One region of the Acidovorax sp. 69 genome, then DNA from elsewhere that is predicted to be linked to it. Evidence: predicted binding sites of a transcription regulator. Region 1 holds the regulator's gene; each other region holds the start of a gene.

Evidence for each region. Region 1 encodes LexA, which represses DNA repair genes until DNA is damaged. Its sites were predicted from a motif close to ACTGTATNNNNATACAGT; they were not measured.
Region 2: imuA (translesion DNA synthesis-associated protein ImuA) is a predicted target of LexA. The motif match lies at 4,454-4,471, and genes of this name have one in related genera.
Region 3: CLU85_RS16235 (PA0069 family radical SAM protein) is a predicted target of LexA. The motif match lies at 4,165-4,182, and genes of this name have one in related genera.

The regions. Positions count from the first base shown of each region.
Region 1 covers NZ_PGEP01000001.1:2,409,403-2,416,307, forward strand. Annotated here, with positions in the region: one part of gene CLU85_RS11055 (IS3 family transposase) at 1-265, opposite strand, end outside; one part of gene CLU85_RS11055 (IS3 family transposase) at 265-607, opposite strand; gene CLU85_RS11060 (D-2-hydroxyacid dehydrogenase family protein) at 768-1,775, opposite strand; gene CLU85_RS22990 (hypothetical protein) at 1,973-2,500, opposite strand; gene lexA (transcriptional repressor LexA) at 2,675-3,349, opposite strand; gene CLU85_RS11075 (asparaginase) at 3,439-4,392, shown strand; gene CLU85_RS11080 (hypothetical protein) at 4,406-4,825, shown strand; gene CLU85_RS11085 (DUF6152 family protein) at 4,875-5,348, shown strand; gene adk (adenylate kinase) at 5,541-6,197, opposite strand; gene kdsB (3-deoxy-manno-octulosonate cytidylyltransferase) at 6,403-6,905, opposite strand, start outside.
Region 2 covers NZ_PGEP01000001.1:2,785,816-2,792,720, forward strand. Annotated here, with positions in the region: gene CLU85_RS12735 (error-prone DNA polymerase) at 1-1,925, opposite strand, end outside; gene CLU85_RS12740 (DNA polymerase Y family protein) at 1,925-3,589, opposite strand; gene imuA (translesion DNA synthesis-associated protein ImuA) at 3,552-4,424, opposite strand; gene CLU85_RS12750 (HD-GYP domain-containing protein) at 4,888-6,204, opposite strand; gene CLU85_RS12755 (DUF4148 domain-containing protein) at 6,684-6,905, shown strand, end outside.
Region 3 covers NZ_PGEP01000001.1:3,534,500-3,541,404, forward strand. Annotated here, with positions in the region: gene CLU85_RS16220 (SDR family oxidoreductase) at 1-199, opposite strand, end outside; gene CLU85_RS23035 (hypothetical protein) at 282-488, opposite strand; gene CLU85_RS16225 (LysR family transcriptional regulator) at 706-1,605, opposite strand; gene CLU85_RS16230 (sodium-dependent bicarbonate transport family permease) at 1,695-2,744, shown strand; gene CLU85_RS16235 (PA0069 family radical SAM protein) at 2,917-4,119, opposite strand; gene rnk (nucleoside diphosphate kinase regulator) at 4,458-4,871, shown strand; gene CLU85_RS16245 (hypothetical protein) at 4,946-5,326, shown strand; gene CLU85_RS16250 (acyltransferase) at 5,455-6,582, opposite strand; partial or broken gene CLU85_RS16255 (GbsR/MarR family transcriptional regulator) at 6,779-6,905, shown strand, end outside.

The DNA.
Region 1 (6,905 bases):
ATCGCATCGCGGCCCAGGGCGATCCCTTGGCGCTGCAGTGGCTCGTGCAGCAGATGGTGTAGCTTGCGCGTGCCGATTCGCGGCTGGCGCATACGCAGCTCACGAACCAATCCCACCACCGCCTGCGACGTAGCCAGGCGACCGGCCTCGCGGCGCCTGCTTTGGTAATACGCCTGCCGGCTGTGGCCCATGTACTGGCAAGCCCTCTTCACGCTCAACCCCTGGATGAGGTCTTGCGAGAGGACTTGCCCGAAGGCTTTTTTACGACACGCACCCCGTAGTCCTTGCGCAGCACGTCGATGATGGACTCGAACAGCTGGGCCTTCTGCTGCGCCTGCTCAAGCTGTACCTTCAGCGCCTTGATCTGCTGCTCGGGGGTGAACGTCTCTTCGCTCTTGTCTATTGGCATGGCTGCAGATGATGCCCCAGCCGTCCAGCCCAGGCGGCCGTGCTTGCGAAGCCACGCCAACACCGTCGAGTTACCCTGGATGCCGTACTTGCGCTGCGCCCCTTTGCAAGTGAGTTGGCCTTTTTCTACTTGCTCGACCACCGCCAATTTAAAGGCGAGCGTGTAGTCGCGCTGTGTGCGTTTGATCCCCGATTCCATGACACATCTCCCTTTTGAAAGGTCCACGTGTCAACGCTGGGTAGGACGGGTCAGGTGCAAGCAAAAAGGCTTCCTGCGGGAAGCCTTTTTGCTTTTTTGGGGTCCGTCTGCCCGCGCAGCGAATGGCGGTGCCTGTAGAGGCTTTTGCTTGACTGGCTGACTAGCGGCGCACCTGGAGTGAGCCTGGGTTCACGATGTTGGTTGGGGTGCCTTTGATGAAGTTCACCACGTTGTCAAAGGCAGCACCAAAGTACAGCTCGTAGCTGTCCTGTTCGACATAGCCAATGTGAGGCGTGCAGATGCAGTTTTCCAGCCGCAGCAAAGCATGGCCTTGCAGGATAGGCTCGCTCTCGAACACGTCGATGGCCGCCATGCCAGGGCGTCCCCGGTTGAGGGCCGCGATCAGAGCATCGGGTTCGATCAACTCTGCGCGCGATGTATTGACGAGCAATGAGGTTGGTTTCATGCACGAAAGGTCTTCAAGCGAGATGATTCCGCGTGTTTCGTCATTCAGTCGAAGGTGCAACGAAATGACATCGCACTGCGAGAAAAATTCTTCGCGTGTGGTCGCTGCCTGGTAGCCGTCTGTCAGTGCCTGCGCACGAGAGCCTTCACGGCCCCAGATACGTACATTCATGCCGAAGGCCCGGCCGTAGCTCGCAACCAGTTGTCCGATGCGCCCATAACCCCAGATGCCCAACGTTTTGCCGCGCAATACATTGCCAAGACCGAAGTTGGCAGGCATGGATGCCGTCTTCAGTCCAGACTGTTGCCAGGCTCCATGCTTGAGATTGGAGATGTACTGGGGCAGCCTGCGCATGGATGCCATGACCAGCGCCCATGTCAGCTCTGCAGGGGCCACCGGGGAGCCCACGCCTTCAGCCACGGCAATCCCACGTTCTGTGCAGGCGGCCACATCAATGTGGCTCCCTATCTTGCCCGTCTGCGCAATGAGCTTGAGTCGCGGGAGCTTCTCGACCAGTTGCCGTGTGATTTGGGTGCGTTCTCTGACCAGCACGATGATGTCGGCATCTTTGAGTCGCACAGAGAGCTGGCCCAGTCCCTTGACCGTGTTGGTGTAAACCTTCGCGGTGTATGCGTCGAGCCGAGATGCGCAATGCAGTTTGCGCACTGCATCCTGGTAATCGTCGAGAATCACAATGTTCATCCCGACATTGTGCCTTGGCAGGGAAAGCCGCACCGCGTCCGGTGGCTGCCTTGCTCATCAAAATCCACAGCTTTTGGTGACCGAGTGTTGACTCGGTCAAAGCAATTCCTGCCAGGCACAGCGTGGCTGGCAATGCGCGCTGCATAACGGCGCCAAGAGGCTGCCGCCCGCGCCCCGGCAAGACTTGGGGATGGGTTCTATGCCTGAATGGCCTCTGAAGCGGCGATGCGGTCCAGTTCTGCGCACACATCGGCCATCCGCCCTGCGATCACCAATCGGCCTGTGCCGGAGTCTGATTTTCGCCGCAGGACCCGGGTGGTTTGGTGCGTGCTTGCATCCGCTGTCAGAGACGCAAGAAAGGTGTGGCGATTACTGCCCATCGATGGGATGGAAAGAAAAGACCGACTGGCAGCGGCTGGTGGCCGGATGGGGGCTTCGGGACTGCGAACTGGCGGTTTGACTGTGAATGGCCAATTGCCACGCATGGGGCGTGTGCCTTGTGCATCCGCCGGGCGCTGGGGAGACGGGGAGATGCGGCTGTCCTCACCGCTGCGGCTGCTGAGACCGGCTTCGTTGCTCCATTGCGGCCGGTCGAGGATAGCCGATGCCGTTGTTGGACGATGACCCGTTGGCGCGACGCCAGTCGGCACTTGGAGTGAAAGCCGGCGCATCAGGTCGCGCAGCGGGTTGCGAAATACAGGAAGGGTGAACAATGCAATTCCCATGTGAAAACTCCGAAGGTCGGGGGTTGGACATAGGCAGGATTGCAAAGTGATTTCATGCCTGGTACTTACTTACTGACTGGCATGAAACGAGCCTGGCACCGCAGGGCTGGCGTGCCGTTGCCAGCACACCAAACGCCCGCCACCTGCGGTGTGGCCCTGACAGGAGGCTGGGGCCTACATCAACATGGTGTTGCGGATCAAACCGACCGCAAGGCCTTCGATTTCGAAGGGCTCGCCGGGCTGCACGACGATGACCGGATAGTCGGGGTTTTCGGGCAGGAGTTCGATGGCCGTGGCGGTGCGGCGCAGGCGTTTGACGGTGACATCATCGCCCAGGCGAGCCACGATGATCTGACCATTGCGTGCTTCACGCGTGGACTGCACGGCCAGTAGATCGCCGTCCATGATGCCGGCATCGCGCATGGACATGCCGCGCACCTTGAGCAGGTAGTCGGGTTTGTGCTGGAAAAGGCTGTTTTCCACGCTGTAGGTTTGGTCTACATGTTCCTGCGCGAGAATGGGCGAACCCGCTGCGACGCGCCCCACCAAGGGTAGCACCAGTTGCGACAAACCGGGAATGGGCAGGTTGAACTGGCTGCCGCGCGCCGCGTTGATGGAGCGAACAGTGTCGCTGCGCAGACGGATGCCGCGCGAGGTGCCGCTCACCAGTTCGATCACGCCTTTGCGGGCGAGGGCCTGCAGATGCTCTTCGGCGGCGTTGGCCGACTTGAATCCCAGCTCGGTCGCGATTTCTGCACGGGTGGGGGGCGCGCCAGTGCGTGCAATGGCGGTCTGGATCAGATCCAGGATCTGCTGCTGGCGGGCGGTGAGTTTCGGGTTGTCGAGCATGGTGGTTTCCGGTGCAGGCGGTTACAGTGGCGAACAACTGTTTTTTAATCCAGTAACTGTATTTTTCACCAGTTTTTCGGAGTACGCAAGTGAGTGGGCAAAAAATTGTGGTTTTGGGCACCGGAGGCACGATTGCGGGCACCTCGGCACAAGCGGGGGACAACATTGGCTATACCGCTGCCCAGGTGGGTGTGGACGAGTTGCTGGCCGCAGTGCCCGGCCTTCAGGTGTTGGCGGGCGGTGCATTGGTGGCGGAGCAGGTGGCACAGATTGACAGCAAGGACATGGACTACGCGGTGTGGCGTGCGCTTGCCTTGCGTTGCGCGCACCATTTGAAGGACCCGCAGGTGCGGGGGCTGGTCATCACCCATGGCACAGACACCTTGGAGGAGACGGCGTGGTTTCTGCAGGAAGTGCTGGATACACCCAAGCCCGTAGTGCTGACCTGCGCGATGCGCCCTGCGTCAGCCCTCACCCCCGATGGCCCACAAAACATGCTGGACGCTGTGGCAGTGGTGCTGGCACCGGGGGCTGCGGGGGTGATGGTGGTTGCTGCTGGCGAGGTGCATGGCGCGCGGCATGTGCAGAAGATCCATCCCTATCGGGTGCATGCATTCAACTCAGGCGATGCAGGCCCCCTGGGCTGGGTGGAGGAAGGACGCGTGCGTTTGGTGCAAAACTGGCCTCTGGCGCAAGTGAAGTATGTTCATGATGCTATTGAAAATATAGCAAATCCTGGCGAATGGCCCTGGGTTGAGGTGGTTATGAGCCACGCGGCGGCTTCGGGTAAAGCCGTAGATGCGCTGGTGCGAGAAGGGGTGCAGGGATTGGTCGTGGCATGCACTGGCAACGGAACCATTCACCATAGCCTGGAGGCTGCCTTGTCGCGTGCACAAAACACGGGGGTGAGGGTGGTGCGCTCCACCCGATGTACAGAGGGGCAGGTGCTTCCCAAGCCGGGGGATCTGCTGCCAGACTCCCAGGGGCTGTCGCCTGTCAAGGCACGTGTGACTTTGATGCTCGATCTGCTTCGGGCTGATTGAAGGGGCTGCACCGATGTTTGCCGTGCTCAAGACACATGCCTGGGCCTATCCGGCCCTGGAGGTTGCGCACATTGTGGGCATAGCGCTGCTGCTCGGCAATTTGGTCTTGCTGGAGCTGCGGGTGTTTGGGTGGGGTGCCGCCTTGCCGGTGAAAGATCTGGCCCGGCTCAGCCTTTCGCTGGCGCTGTGCGGGTTTGGATTGGCAGCGGCGTCGGGCTTGCTGATGTTTGCCACCCAGCCTGCCGAGTTGCTCAGCAGCCGGGCATTCACCTTGAAGATGCTGTTGTTAATGCTGGCGGGCTGCAATGCCGCATGGTTTCATGCGCGGGGATCGCTCACGCTGCTGGACGGCTTGGCCCGCTTTCAGATGCTGGCATCCACCATGGTTTGGTTGGCGATGGTCGTGTGTGGCCGCTGGATAGCCTATCTGTGATGGTGGCAGTCGCGCGACCCGTCTCATCTTCATTGCTTCAGGAGCCCCTATGACATTGCAACGCCGCCATGTGCTCGCCGCCGCCGCCACCGCCTTGCCGCTGGGGGTTCATGCACACCATGGCTGGAGCAGCTTTGATCCCGACCGCCCCATTTATCTGGAGGGCACGGTGCGCAAAGTGCGCTGGCAAAACCCGCATGCCGAATTGGAACTGGAACTGCCCGACCTTTTGAAGTTGCCGACGGATTTGGCACAGCGGCCGATACCCGCTCAGACGGCACCGGTGGACGGGCGGGTGCTGCTGGCCAAGGTGGTGTTGCCTACCCGCAAAGACCGGCTATGGGCGGTCGAATTGGCGCCGCTGACGCGTATGCAGGCCTGGCAGGTGCAGGAGATCAAACCGGGCACTCTGTTGTCGGTGGTGGGGTTTACCTTGCGGGGCGAAAAGGGCGAGGCGGTGCTGCGCGCAGAGTACCTTTTCGTGGATGGCAAAGCGTATGGGCTGCGGTCCGGCCCTGCTTGAACAAGAGGACCTGGGGGGCTGCCCTATAGCCTGCATTGTTGAGTGCTTCGCTCGCCCTGCCGGTTGGATACCGCACCCGCAAGTGGCGCTATGGCACTGCATGAAAAAAGCGACGCTTCTTTGCAGGGCGCCGCTTCTATTCAATCTGAATCATGGGCTGGTTGACCGGCCGGGGCCGACCCAGGCCGCGTATCAGCTGGCCAGCGCCTGCAAGGCACGCGCCGTGATTTCGTCCACGCTGCCCGTGCCGCTGATCGCGCGGTACTTGGGGGCAGCTGCCGGCTCACCCTGGGCCCAACTGCTGTAGTAGTCCACCAGGGGGCGCGTCTGGTCGCTGTAGACCTGCAGGCGCTTCTGGACAGTGTCTTCCTTGTCGTCTTCGCGCTGGATCAACTCCTCGCCGGTCACGTCGTCCTTGCCTGCCACCTTGGGCGGGTTGAACTTGACGTGGTACGTGCGGCCGCTGGCGGGGTGCGAGCGGCGGCCACTCATGCGTTCAATGATGGCGTCAAAGGGCACATCGATTTCAAGCACGTAATCCAGCTTGACCCCCGCCGCCTTCATGGCGTCGGCCTGGGGAATGGTGCGGGGGAAACCATCGAACAGGAAGCCTTTGGCGCAGTCGGGTTGCGTAATGCGTTCCTTGACCAGACCGATGATGATGTCGTCACTGACCAGGGCACCCGAATCCATCACAGCCTTGGCCTGCAGGCCCAGGGGTGTGCCAGCTTTGACGGCTGCGCGCAGCATGTCGCCGGTAGAGATCTGGGGAATGCCGTATTTCTGGCAGATGAACGTGGCTTGCGTGCCCTTTCCGGCGCCAGGCGCGCCCAACAAAATCAGTCTCATGGATGTCCTCGAAGGTTAGAAATCGGTTGGCGCCGCTGGCGGGGACGCTCGAAAGGCGCCTGAAGCCGTTCTTTGCGCCCGGGATGCGGTGCTCTCGTTACAGTTGAGGATAGCATGTGACCACCTTGCGCTGACTTACATGAGCGACCGCTTCCCCATAGGTGCCCCGCAAGGGGGTAACGTCAAGCGCTGAGGGGCGGGGCGCTCAGCGAAACAGGCTGCGCACCCGCTCCAGGTCTTGCGGGGTATCTACCCCTGGCCCGGGGGCCGTGGCAGCCAGATGCACGGCGATGCGGTGTCCATGCCAAAGCGCACGCAATTGCTCCAATGCCTCGACCGCTTCGGTCGGTGCAGGGGCCAGTTGCGGAAACTGCCGCAAAAATCCCGCGCGATAGCTGTAAATGCCCACATGTCGCAGCGGCGCAAATCCCGACAGGGCGGCCACACCGGGGGCGGCGGCCTGTGCGGCGCCATGCCACCAGGCAGAGTCTGTGTGGTCGCGCGCAAAAGGAATGGGTGCACGGCTGAAATAATGCGCCAGGCCCCGCGCATCCAGGACCACCTTCACCACGTTGGGATTGGCGTAGTCGCCCAATGACGCAATGGTGTGTGCGGCTGTGCCCATGCTGGCTTCCGGCCGGGCAGGCAGCAGGGCGGCCACGGCGTTGATGAGACCAGGGTCTATCAACGGCTCGTCGCCTTGTACGT
Region 2 (6,905 bases), 380 kb from region 1:
TCCACCACCAGGTCATAGAACACGCGCGGCTGCAGGCGGGGCAGCATGCTCATCTGAGCGCGACTCTCGATCTGGAACACGCCCACGGTGTCGGCCGCGCAGATCATGTCGTAGGTGGCGGGGTCTTCGCGCGGGATGTCGTGCAGCAGCCAGCCTTCGCCCCGCAGCGCGGAGCGCAAGTCCAGGCAACGGCGCAACGCGCTGAGCATGCCCAAGGCCAGCACATCGACCTTGAGCAGCCCCATGATGTCGAGGTCGTCCTTGTCCCATTGAATGACGGAGCGGCCTGGCATGCTCGCGGGCTCCACCGGCACCAGGCGCGTGAGCTTGCCCTGCGTGAGCACAAATCCGCCCACATGCTGGCTCAGATGGCGCGGAAAGCCCTTGAGTTGCGCGGCCAGCTCCAGCCACAGCGTGGCCGTGTGCCGATGCAGTGGCATACCCAGGCCTTGTGCCAGCTCCTGCAGGCGGTCGGTCGCAAACTCTTCGTCGAACCAGTGATGGTCCTTGGCAAAGGCATCCACCAAGGCAGGCGCCACCCCCAGGGCCTTGCCCACATCGCGCAAGGCGCTGCGTGTGCGATAGGTCGTGACCACAGCGGTAATGGCGGCGCGCTCGCGGCCGTATTTTTCATAGATGTACTGGATGACTTCTTCGCGCCGGTCGTGCTCAAAGTCCACATCGATATCGGGCGGCTCGCTGCGCTCTTTGCTGATAAAGCGCTCGAACAAAAGATGTGAATCTGCGGGGTTCACTGCCGTGATGCCCAGCACATAACAAACGACCGAATTGGCAGCCGAACCGCGCCCCTGGCACAGGATGCCCACGCTGCGCGCAAAGCGCACGATGTCGTGCACGGTGAGGAAATACATCTCGTACTTGCAATGTGCAATCAACACCAGCTCTTTGCGGATCTGCGCAGCAATCCAGTCGGGCACCCCTTGGGGATAGCGGCCCCTGGCCCCCTCCTCGGCCAGCCAGGCAAGTGCCTGGGCAGGCGTCATGCCAGCCGGAACGGTCTCCAGCGGATATTGGTACTTGATTTCCTTGAGATTGAAGGAGCAACGCGCTGCCACCGTGAGCGTGGCTGCCAGCAACTCGGGCGGATAAAGGCCTGCCAGCCGCACACGCCGGCGCAGGTGGCGTTCGGCATTCGGTTGCAGGGCAAAGCCGCATTCCGCCACGCTGCAGCCCCGTTGCACGGCGGTGACGACGTCCTGCAGCGGCTTGCGCCCGCGCCCATGCATGTGCACGTCGCCAGCGGCCACCAGCGGCAGACTGAGCACAGCCCCCACGCGCTGCAACGTGGCCAGCCACAAACCATCGTCCGGCGCCAGATGCAACTCTACGGCCAGCCAGATATGGCCGTCAAAATATGAGTCAAAATGGCTTGTAGCGCTTGATATACAAGCGCTGACAGCTACAAAATCAGAAGCATTCAAACGCTGGCGGCATGGGGCCAGCAGCAGCTCGCACCCGCGCAGCAGCGCCAACGGGCTGCCCGGCCCCACGCGATACTCGCCCTTGGGCGCTGCCGCGCGGGCGGCGGTGATGAACTCGCACAGGTTTCCCCAGCCCTCGGCGTCGCGCGCCAGCGCCACCAGCCGCAGATCGCCCCACAAGAACTCACTGCCCACGATGAGATGCAGGCCTGATTTTTCAGCCGCTTCATGTGCCCGCACCACCCCCGCCACCGAGCATTCATCCGTCAGTGCCAGCGCCTGATAACCCAGCGCCAAGGCACGCTCCACAAGCTCTTGCGGGTGGGATGCACCGCGCTGAAAGCTGAAGTTGGACAGGCAGTGCAGCTCTGCATAACCCGGCAGCCCCGCTGCAACGGCTGGCACGGACGGCGCCACGGAGGAGTCCCTGGCCGAAGTCAGAGCAAGGGGCGAAGGCACCACCCCAGCGGCACTGCGCGCCATCACCCAAAAACTCCCTGCAAAAACCAGCGATGGGGGCGCGCCAGGGCCTGTGTGCCCTCAGAAACAGGCGCCAGCCGCTCGCGGAACACCCACACCAGCCCCGCCACATCGTTGTGCGCCACAAAATAGTCACGCAAGGCCAGGCCCGCACCGGGGCGGGCCGGATCTTCGCCGTCCTCCATGGCAGACCACCAACCCGCCTCGAACCGATGGGGACCGGCCAACAGGCGCAGCAGACCGTGGTGACAGGGGCGGTTGCCCTGCACAAGCAAGCGGCGGGGCGGATTGAGCAGCCAGGTGGGCAGCAGCAAGGCATGGGGGTGCATATCCAGCGCGGCACCCGAAACGCTGGCGGGCACATGCCGGACGGCAGGACGCATTGCAGGGCGGGCTGCCGTGACAAGGCATAACACCTCGGCCGCAGGTCGCCACTGCTGCATGCGCTCGGGCCGATGGTCGGCCTGCAGCACGGGGGCCAGCACATGGTCCGCCCCCAGGCGGGCTGACAGGCGCTCCAGCAACTGGTGCAAGGCCTCGCCCTGCACGTCTGATGAATGGTCATGGGCCGCACCCCGATCACCGGGTGGCAGCAGGCTCGCGCTGCGGTGTGGCAACAGTGCCGACTCCAGCAGGCGCAGCGTGATCTGGTTGACCGGTGCCGCCAGGGCCGTGCGTGCCAGGTTTTCAGACAACAGGCGCCGCAAGTGCGCCATGTCTTGCGTGGCCTGGGCGGTGCGTACCTGCAGGGCCTGCGCAGGGGCGATCAGCACCCCATCGATGCGCCGCAGGTCGTGGCGCCAGGCCAGCTCCAGCGCCAGCGCACCCTGTTGTCGGCCCTGCAGCCAGCCCTGCAGGGCCGACAACAGGGTGCGGTTGGCGCTCCACAGCAGCGCATCGGCCGACTCTGCCAATGCAGGCAGCTCGGTGGCAAGCACAAACTGCTCGGGCAATTCCAGCCAGCGGTGCGCCTCCGGGGCATCGCCCAACGCCTGGTCCAGCACCCGCAACACGCCGGCACCAAAACGCCTTGCCACCCCGGCACGCGGCAGCGCATGCAGCGACCCCCACGTGCGGCAGCCCATGTGCTCCAGGCTGGCCACATGCGGGCGCAAGGCCGTCAAAGTGTGCAAAGGCAAGCCCTTCAGGGCGCTGTCAGACAACGGCGAGATCGCCTGCGGCCAATCAACCAGTGCGGTCTTTTTGTGGCTGCCTTCCGAGGCTCTGGGACCGTGGGGCCGCCGGCTCTCCGCCGCCTGTGCCATGCGCAACAAAGCCTGCGCCACCAGGGCTGTCGGCCCACAGCCCCAGACGGTGGTTGGCGGGTCAGCTGTTTGTCCACCAACGTCATCGCCTGCCGCTGCATCCGCCAAACCAACGCAGGCATCGGACCAAGCCTGCAATACCAGCGCCAACAAAACATCGGGCCCGCCCCACAGCCGTTCGGTGCTGGAGACCTCCAGCAACACGGTGTCACCATCCACCAGCGCCACGCGCGGAGTGAAACGCAAGGCCCACCACCCCGCCGCAGCGGCCACCAGCGGGCTGGGCGACATTGGGGCCGCCCCGCTGCCAGCTGCTGCTGGCGCAGGGCCCACTGCTCCGGCGCCTTCGCGCCTTGCTACGGACTCATCCAGCCATGGCAATGGCAGTGCGATCCAGTGCATGCTCCCTCCCCTCCGGCCCAACCATCGCAGGCACGGGCACAGAGCGCTGACACAGCTCCCGTGTATCCCCAAGGACTGCCGTGTTGCGATGCATTACCGTTGCATGGACCGCCATCTGTGCGGCACGCCGGCGCTCTGCCTGCGCTGTCAGCGCCTGCGCCAACTGAGGGTGACAAGCCGGCAGATCAAGCCCCTGCGCAAGATGCGGCCCCCGGCGTTTGAGGATATGCACCTGCATCCCTGGCGATGCCGAGGCGTCACCCGGCAGTGCCAGCCCTTGTACCTGCAGCCGCAGCAAGGCGGGCGACGCCTGCAGCGCAGCGCTGGCCGGGCGAAACACCCACAACAACTGCTGTTGTTGCGCCGCCGCCAATTGCAGCCTGCGCAAGGCCGCCGGTTGCGCCTGCGGCAGCCAGGCCATGACGGCCAGCACATCGCGGCACCGCAGTGCCTGCTCGGCAGCCCAGAGTGCCGCCTTGGCGTTATCGGCCCGCACCATGCACAACCGCTGTGCCGACAGCCCCTTCGCCGTGAGTGCCGGGCCAAAAGGCTCACAGGGGGGGGCCACAGCCACCACAGTACCCGCCCGCTGGGCGGTAGCCTGTGCCAGCGCTGGCAGCACCAGTTGCCATTCATGCAGGCCTGCCGAGGGTTGCAGTACCTCGCTCAAAGCCCCCACCGGCCAGCCTCCGCCGGGCAACTGGGTGTCCAGCAGCGCATACCCTGTGGGCTGCGCTGGGTGCAGGCCCATGCCCAGGGTATCTGCATGCCAGACACCCGGCACGACAGCGGGAAGATCAGACGCAACCCGCAGGGAAAGGCGCAATGCAGACATGGTGGCGAAATGGCTTCAAAAACAAGAATACTGTGAATATACACAGTATTTTGAAGCATGTGCACCCCATGAGGGAGACGCTGAAAAAGAACGACTATGGGGCTATGAATGCCTGTCGCAAAGCACTACCCCACAGGGTCAGTCAGCGGCACCCGGACCCCACGCACTGTTGCAAGCATCCGGATCGAAACGAATGCGCGCAGTTGCGATGGCCGCATTGAGAGAAAAAGCCAAAGGGCACCACTGTCTCGCGCTCCGCGCAGCGAGGGCTGCCCCCAAGGCGGTATGGCAGCCTGGACGGAATCGCTCACCCAGTGACATCCAGAAACTTCCGCCCGGACCATCGCTGCTCATGGGCTCTTTCGCGCCAAAGCCTACGGTGATTTCAAGATCCAGACGCACCCTGTCACCGGGGGTGGATCACACAGAAGCGCCAAACGGCTGGCTACGTGCAATCCATCCTTCACAGTCTCCGCAGCGCCCAATCACACCAGTCGGCCACAGCAGCGTCCGCAGGGGTCGCACGGTCCGATAACTTGGGCCAGCGACGATGGCTGGCGTTCAGAATGCTTTGCAACTGCCACAGTGCCTCTCGCCCCACCAAGGCCACCTCGGCCATGCCGATGGCATCACCCTGCAATTGCGCCATCAAATCGCCCTGCTGCTGAGGGTGTGACCCCGCTTCCACCAAGGCTTTTTGAAGGGCAAGCAAGCGCGAGTCGGCAAATGCAAAGGCGCTACCTTCAAGGGCCTTGGTGCCAGTTCCAGTGGCAGGGGGCAAGGCTGCCTTGAGCTGGTCCCAGTAAGAAAAAGCCTCGGCCAGCAAGTCAATCTGGCGCGAAGCATCATTGCCCAAGGGCATGAGGGCCGATTCGCGAGTCACCTCTTCCTGCAGCAAAGGCAGGACATGCGCGACCAATGCCGACGGGAATTTACGGTGGTTGAGCCGCAGCACCAACGACAGACGCTGCGCTGGCATATCGTCGTATTTTTCGTAAAACGCAGTCACCACCTCGGCCAACAGCAGAATGCGGCCCATGGGCGTGATGTCAGCACCGGCCAGTGCGCGGGGGTAGCCGCTCCCGTCCATGCGCTCATGGTGCTCTAACACGGCCACTTCAGTGGCACGGGAATAGGACTGGGTATCGCGAATCATCAGCATGGCGGTGATCGGGTGCGCCACCAGATGCTTGCGCTGCGCACCGACCACCTTGTGGTCAGGGTCGCTCCAGGCCGGGTCCATGTGCAGCACACCCAGGTCATGCAGCAAGGCGGCAGCGGCCAGCGCGCCGCAATCGCGCTCAGTGAGGCCACTCTTGATCCCCAGAAAAACGGCCACAGTCATCATCTGCAAGCTGTGCTGAAACAGCTGGGGCCGCTGGTCACGCATCACCGTGAGCTTGCAGGCCATGGAGGTCGGCAATGGCAGGGAGCGCAGCGGCGCCAAAAGCCGGGCCGCCGACCCCAATGCCTCGACCAGCATGCCCGGCAGCACTTCCTGCTCAATGAGCGTCTGGCCCGCCACCAGCAAAGCGGGCACGTCCACGGGGTTCTCGATGGACAGGTGGCGGTCGATGGGCTCGCGCAGTTTGTGCTGCACCAGGCGGTCATAAAGCCGGCTGTCGATGCGGGTCCCCTTTTCCACCAACTTGATGCCGTTGTCGGTGTAGATGGCTGCGTCGGCAACCACCGTACGCCGGTCAGCCATATCGGTCAGCGCGCGCAGATAGTGGGGGCTGTCAGTAGTGTCGATATCCGCAGGGAAAAGGGTATCTGTCATGCGAGGAACACAAATCGTTACCTCGGACTATATGCCGTTCTCTTGCAAGGCACTGACACAAAACACTGCGTGGCTCCGAACGGCCTTGATGCACATCAAGCGTTGCTTTGGAACTACGGCCAGATAGGCCTGCAGCCCAAAGGCGAAGGGCAGGAAGTCGGCACGAGGCGCCCCTTTGGACTGTCCCAAATCTGAATCAGGGTTTGCATGGAACGCTGGGGTCTGAAGCCATCTTTTTGATGGCCATTGGCACTCAGGCATGGGTAAACCCTGAAAAGTTCCTCATTGATTGTTTCCAATACTGGAACAGTTAGTTCGCGACCCAGTGGTTTTTCTCTGAACACCATCGGCGTACAGTTCAACCCATCGATGAGCCGAACCCGCAAGGCGACTCACCGAACCCGGTTCAGCAGCCCTTCTTTGTTTTGCAGCCGTTCCGGTTTGATTGAGCCGCTTTTTTAACTTCAAGGATTTTCATCATGAACAACACCGCACGTTTCCTCTCCATCGCCGCTGTGGCCGCTTTCGCTTCTTTTGGTGCACAAGCCGACGAAGCCGATGCTTCGCAATTTTCCACCAAGTTTGAAACGAACCGCACCCGCGCTGAAGTGGCTGCTGAAGCCGCTACCGTGGCCCAGACCCGTTCCATCGAGCCCGCTGGCTCGCGTGTCGTGACTTACAAGTCCACGGCTGACCGCGCT
Region 3 (6,905 bases), 1.1 Mb from region 1:
TGGGCACACACAGCAAGCGCTCGGCAGCACCCGAAAGGGTTTGGGCTTGCGCGCTCACTTCCTCCAGAAGTGCAGCGCGGCGCCCCGCCAGAACCACACAATAGCCGTCGCCGGCCAAGGCGAGTGCGACCGCCTTGCCAATGCCAGAGCCGGCGCCGGTGACAACGGCTACTTTCTGGGTTTTCACGGGTGTGTTCATTCAAATGGTTCCTGATGTCATACGCAGAGAGGTTGAGACTTGCGGCACCGCTTCGCCAACGTGCCATGAAGCACAGTATCGATCAGGGGGTCGCGGCAGGGGTTGCATCGACCTCGGGGCGGGTCCCACGCCAGGCGTTCAGGCTGGGGAATTCGCGGGTGCAGCCCATGCAGCGCAGCCTCTCAGCGTAGCGCATGACTCCCGCAGCATCCCGCGCAACCACGCGGTGGTAGCTGGTCGCGCCGCAGAAACTGCAGCAGTTGGTGGACGTTAGCTTGACGGGCTGCATGGGGTGGAATGGGTACATCGGCTTCAGAAGGGCCGCGCATCCGAAGGATTTTGGGTCCATTCAACGCAGCGGGTGTGGGGGGGCCACGGTCGTTGCGACCTGAAAGCAGTGGGCTGATGATAGGCGCGTGCATTGTCGAACAGCCTTGGCGAGGCTTGCGTGTGCGGGGGCACCCATCCGTCAACACATCTGCACCCCTGCAGCGACAGCCACGGAATCAACGTGCCACCATCCAGCCCTGAGCCTCCCCCATCAAATGCTCCCGAAACACTTGCGCAATGGGCGACAGCTGTTTGCCTTTGGGCCAGACCAGATGCCACTGCGACTGGATGGGAAAGCCTTGCACGTTGAGGATGGCAAGACCCTCGTGGTGGGCGCCCAACGCGTGGCGCGAGACGATGGACACGCCCAATTGGCCTTCTACCGACTCTTTGATGGCTTCGTTGCTGCCCAGCTCCAGCATAGCGCCGGGGGCAAAGCCCATCTGGCTCAGGTGAGCGTCGGTGGCCATGCGGGTGCCTGAGCCTTTTTCGCGCAGGATGAAGCGCTCGGCCTGCAATTGATCGAGTTGGACGCGCTTTTTGGCGGCGAGCTTATGGCCTGCAGGGACCACAACCACCAGCGGGTTGGGCATGAGGATGTGATCCTCCAGCGGCAAGTCAGCGGGCGGCATCGACATCACGTAAAGGTCGTCCAGATTGCTGCGCAGGCGCGTGATGACATGGTCGCGATTGAGCACCTCCAGCGAGATATCAATCTGCGGGTGCAGCTTGCAGAAGCTGCCCAGCAAGCGTGGCACAAAGTATTTGGCGGTGCTCACCACGGCGACCTTGAGCCGCCCGCTGGTGAGGCCTTTGGTGCCAGAGATGCGCTGCTCAAACGCATCCCACTCGCCAGCGACGGCACGCGCAGTGCGGGCCAGGGCGTGCCCGGCATCGGTGAGGTGCACGCGGCGCGAAACGACTTCATACAGCGGCAGGCCCACGGCCAGCGTTACTTCTCGCAGCTGCATGGAGGCAGTGGGCTGGGTCACATGCATGACCTTGGCGGCGGCGCTCACACTGCCGGTTTCGGCCAGCGCCAAAAAGAGGCGCAGCTGGCGAAAGGTAATGTTCATAGATTTTTATCTATAGGTAGTCGCATTCGAATCGATTTTACTTTGCAGATGGCCACCCCTAGCATCGGGCCCCAACAAGGAGTTGAACGATGCAAAGCCTGCTGGACCCTGCGATTTTGTTTTTTGCCCTGGGGGTGTTTGCATGCCTGGTGCGATCAAACCTCGAGATGCCTGTAGCCATCTCGAAATTTTTGTCCATTTACCTGCTGATGGCGCTGGGCCTCAAAGGCGGGTTTGCGCTGGCGGCCTCGGGCATGACGCCCAGCGTGGTCAGCAGCCTGGGTTTGGCCGTGCTGCTGGCGGTAGTGGTGCCCCTGGTGGGCTTTGCGCTGCTGAGGCGGTTTTTGTCAGGCTTTGACGCGGCAGCGGTGGCGGCGACGTATGGCTCGGTCAGTGCAGTGACGTTTGTGACTGCCACGCAATATCTGGAGTCGCAGCACATTGCCTACGGCGGCTACATGGCAGCGGCGATGGCGCTGATGGAGTCGCCCGCCATCATCCTGGCGGTGATGCTGGCCAACGCGCAGCGCCAGCGGCTGGCTGCAGCCGCAACACCTGCGGCAGCGCCGGTGTTGGCCATGGCGATGCCGGGCACTGGCGGCGGGGCAATGCCAGCACCGCGTGCAGGACCCGGCGGACCAGGACTGTCGATCGGCAAGATCCTGCATGAATCGTTCACCGACGGAACGCAACTGCTGCTGTTGGGCGCCATGGTGATTGGCCTCGTCACCGGCGATGCGGGCAAGGCAGCAATGCAGCCCTTTTCGGGCGACTTGTTCAAGGGCATGTTGTGTCTTTTCCTGCTGGACATGGGGCTTGCCACCGCGCGCAACCTGCCGGCCGTGCGCAAGCAGTCGCCGTGGCTGTTGGCGTATGCAGTGCTGGGGCCCCTGGTGCACGCCAGTCTCGCGCTGGGGCTGGCGTGGATGGCTCAAGTCCCTGCGGGCGACGCGGTGCTGCTGGTGGTGCTGGCAGCCAGCGCGTCGTACATCGCGGTGCCGGCTGTCGTCCGCTACGCCATCCCCGAGGCCGATCCATCGCTGTATGTCAGCCTGTCGCTGGGGCTGACGTTTCCGCTGAACATCGTGCTGGGGATTCCTCTGTACACGCAGGTGGTGCAGCGGCTGTGGGGCGTGTAGGGGAGACGATGCCCAGCGCTGGGTCTGTCATGCCGCGGAGCAGACGCGGGAGCCATGATTTTGCTATTTTTTTGATAGCTATTTGCGCTTTATCCGCAAGCACCTCAGGCGATGTGACCCATATTTTCCCAGCGGGAGGACGTAAACGCTCCCAAGGGTCATGCCCCGCACATCAAAACAAACTGCTCTGGCCCCGCAGCAACCCGGGCCGAAACTGCGACAGATCCAGCTCCATCCGTTCGCGATTCAGCCCCAGCTTGCGGCAGGTGGTGGCAAACCGCTGGCGCACCAGGTCGGCCCACAGGCCGCTGCCTTTCATGCGGGTGGCAAAGTCGCTGTGGTACGTTTTGCCCGCGCCGCGCTGGGCGTCTGAGAGGTTGTGCAGGTCTTGCACGCGCGCCATCACACGGGCTGCGCGCTGGGGGTAGTGCACCTGCAACCATTCGCGGAACAGCGCGTCCAGCTCCCACGGCAGGCGCAGCACGGTGTAGAAAGCGCTGCGGGCACCGGCGTCATGCGCGGCTGCCAGCACCTGCTCCATGTCTTCGGTGATGAACGGGATCTGCGGCGCCACGCTCACGCCCACGGGCACGCCCGCATCGGCCAGCGCGCGGATCGTTCGCAGGCGCCGGTGGGGTGCTGCGGCACGGGGCTCCATGCGGCGGGCCAGCGCCGGGTCGAGCGTGGTGATGGTGATGTACACGGCGGCCAGCCGCTGCGCAGCGAGTGGGGCCAACAGGTCAAGGTCGCGCTCGACCCCGCTGGATTTGCTGATGAGCGAGAACGGGTGGCGTGCGTCGCGCATCACCTCAATGAGGCTGCGGGTGAGCCGCAAGTCGCGCTCAACGGGCTGGTAGCAGTCGGTGTTGGAGCCGATGTTGATGAGCTTGGCTGCATACCGCGGCGCCCCCAGCTCGCGCCGCAGGACGTCGGCAATGTTGCGCTTGGCAATGATCTGCGTTTCAAAGTCCAGCCCCGGCGAGAAGTTGAGGTAGCTGTGCGTGGGCCTTGCGTAGCAGTAAATACAACCGTGCTCGCACCCACGGTAGGGGTTGACCGACAGGTCGAACGAGATGTCGGGCGAATCGTTGGCGCTGATGGCGCTGCGCACGTTTTCAAAATGCACGCGCGTGGCGAGTGCGGTGGCACCACCATCGCCCTCGCCACCGTCCTCATCGACTTCCTGGAGGCCCGATGCGCGGCACTGCCCGGTGTGCGGACTGGCCCAGCCGTCGTCCACCGGATCGCGCACGTCGCGGGAAAACCGGTGCGCCATGGCACTGGCAGCGCCCCGCCCCCGCACCGCCTGCAAGGGGATGCGGATTTCTTCGGGCGCTGGGGGGATGTCGGTGGTGTCGATGGATCGGCGCGGCATGGGAACGAAACACTCATGGGAGGTCGGTGGCAAGATCCACAGAATACTGTATTTTTATACAGTTATGTTGTCCGATTGGCACGGCCGCGAGAAGACGGAGCGGTCTGGTGCGGCACTGGGCGCGCAGGGGGATCGACAACGTCCCTGCAGGCGGCTAGGCACCAGCATCAAGGCGCGCAATCTCCGGGGAGACTGAGCACCAAGGCCAGCATGCCAAAACCCTGGCGGTATCGCCGAGGGGCCCTGTCGGTCGACGGCCCCATTGACCTCGCGCGGCAGTGCGAGATTCACGATGGTCTACAGTCGCGCCCTTTGCAACATCCCACCGAGGTATCGCCATGGCGCGCAAGCCCCAGATCACCCTGTCTTCTCTGGACATCGACCGCATCGAAGCCCTGCTGGCAGCCATTCCCGCCAGCGTTTTTCCGGGCAAGGCCGAGTTGCAAGGCGAGCTGGACCGCGCCGACGTGGTGGCGCCCGAAGACATTCCGCCCGACGTGGTGACCATGAACTCCACGGTGCAGTTCTCGATTCTGGAGACTGGCAAGGAGTTCTGCCTGACGCTCGTTTACCCCCGCGACATGGACGGAAGCACAGACCGGCTCTCGATTTTTGCGCCGGTGGGCAGCGCGCTGCTGGGGTTGTCAGTGGGAGATGAACTGGCTTGGCCAGGGCCGGGCGGCAAGTCGATGACCGTGCGCGTGAAGGACATCCTGTACCAGCCCGAAAGCGCGGGCGAGTTGCACCGCTGAGGCTGTCGTTGCCGGGCCCGCCTGCAATACGCCGCTTGGCGTTGCGGTCCCCAGCAGTGACAATGGCAGCCGCCATGACCACGCCGAGCCCGCCCGACCTCCCCCCGTCCATCGACCCGTTCGACCCGGACTCAACCCTGGCCTTCCAGAGCCGCATGGAGCGGGCACCCGAGTGGTTCTGCTCGTTCCTGGCCGGCAACAGCCGCGAAAAAAGCCGCCTCAAACGGGAGATGGCCACCATGAAAGGGTCGGTGGTATGGCTGGTGCAGCAGCGCCGCCAGGGCAACTGGACTGCCGACGAACGCACCCATCTGCGCGGCGTGATGCGCTCAGCGTCGTCGGTCAGTCCCTATCTTTTTATCTGGGTGATCCCCGGTTCGATGCTGATCCTGCCCTTCATGGCCTGGTTCCTGGACCGCCAGCGCAAGCGGCGCGAGCGCAAGCTGCTCGGCTAGAACCATGGGGGGGTGCGCGGATCCGCGCCCTGCCCTCCCACCCCGATCAGGCGGAGCCTGTCAACGCCGTCTGCCGCGCTTCGACGAGCGCAGGCGCAGCGTTCTGTATTGCTAGAGGCTGCGAGGCATCAAGCCCAGTGGCTTGACACCGCCACCAGCATGCCCGCACCCACCAGCCCCAGTTGCCAGCGCAGGGCCGTGGTCCATGAGGGCACATGGCGCTCCACCCGCAGGTACAACACCCGCCCGGCGGCAAGTGACAACACAAAGGCCAACACCATGCCCAGCGCGTTGAGCACGGGCGAATCTGGCCAGAGATGGCTGACCACTGCATTGACAAGCAGACACACCGAAAAGTGCACCAGAAAGACCGAGTAGGACATTTGTCCCAATTGCACCAGCGGCGCAAACCCGCTCCATGAGCGCACGCGCTCGGAGCGCAAGGCCAGCACCAGACACAGCGCAGTGACCGTGGACACGACAATCCGGCCGCGAAAATCCAGGGCCAGCGCAACCCCTCCCAGCAACACCATGACAGCGAGCCAGCCCTGTGCCTGGCGCCCCTGGGGTGCCCGCACGGCCCAGTGGGCGATCATGCCCAGACCGTAGGAGCCAAAGAAATACAGCGCCCACATGTCGAGCGTACCCATGCGATTGAACACCCACAACGACGCCGCAGTACCCGCCACCACGAGCCCCTGGGCCAGTCGGTCAGCCTGCCCCCGCGCCCCTGCTCCACGCAGCGCCTTGACGCCCGCCAGCAACAACACGCCCAGCGCAAACAACTGAAAGTCGATGGCCACGTACCAGACCCCGGCCGACAAGGCGTCTTCACCCACGATGTCCTGCAGCAGCAAGGCATTGGCCAGCAATTGGGACAGGGTGGGCTGCTCGGGGACCGAAGGGTGTTCCATCCACGGCCGCACCAGGGCCGACACCACCACCGAGAGCAGCAGCGCCACGGCATAAGGCACGACCAGCCGCACGAACCGTTTGGCGATGGCATTGCCCGCATGGTCAAAACGCGCCAGCCCTTGCGGCGCCAGGCTGGCTGCCGCCAAGTAGCCGCCCAGCACCAGAAACACCTGCACGGCCATCCGCCCGTAGTCATACAGCCAAGCCATCAGCACAGGGGCCAGAGGATGGGCGATGTCCGACATCGGGCCGTAAAAGGCCAGGTGGTGCCCGACGATGGCGGCGCACGCCATGCCCTTGACCATGTCGATCAGTGGCATGCGGGAGGTGGAAGAAGACATGTTGTTCTGGGTGGAATCAACCGGCCAGGGTGCAGCTGAACCCTGGGGCAAACCCGGTATTGTCCTCTTTCGGCGGTTTTTTTGCATGCCCTTCGTGTCTCCACCATGTCAATGCGGTGCCGCAGAGGAGTTCTTGTATTTCCTGAATTTTCAGTATTTACTGAAAATTCAGGAAACCAAGGCGCAATACGCCTCCATGACCTGGGTCACAACACTTCCTCCCCTGAACCGCCAGTTTGTGGCCCATTTCGGTGGAATGGCAGCCGCTGCGGCATCCATCGCACCGTGGGCCAGATGTATGCGCTCATATTTCTGTCGCCGCG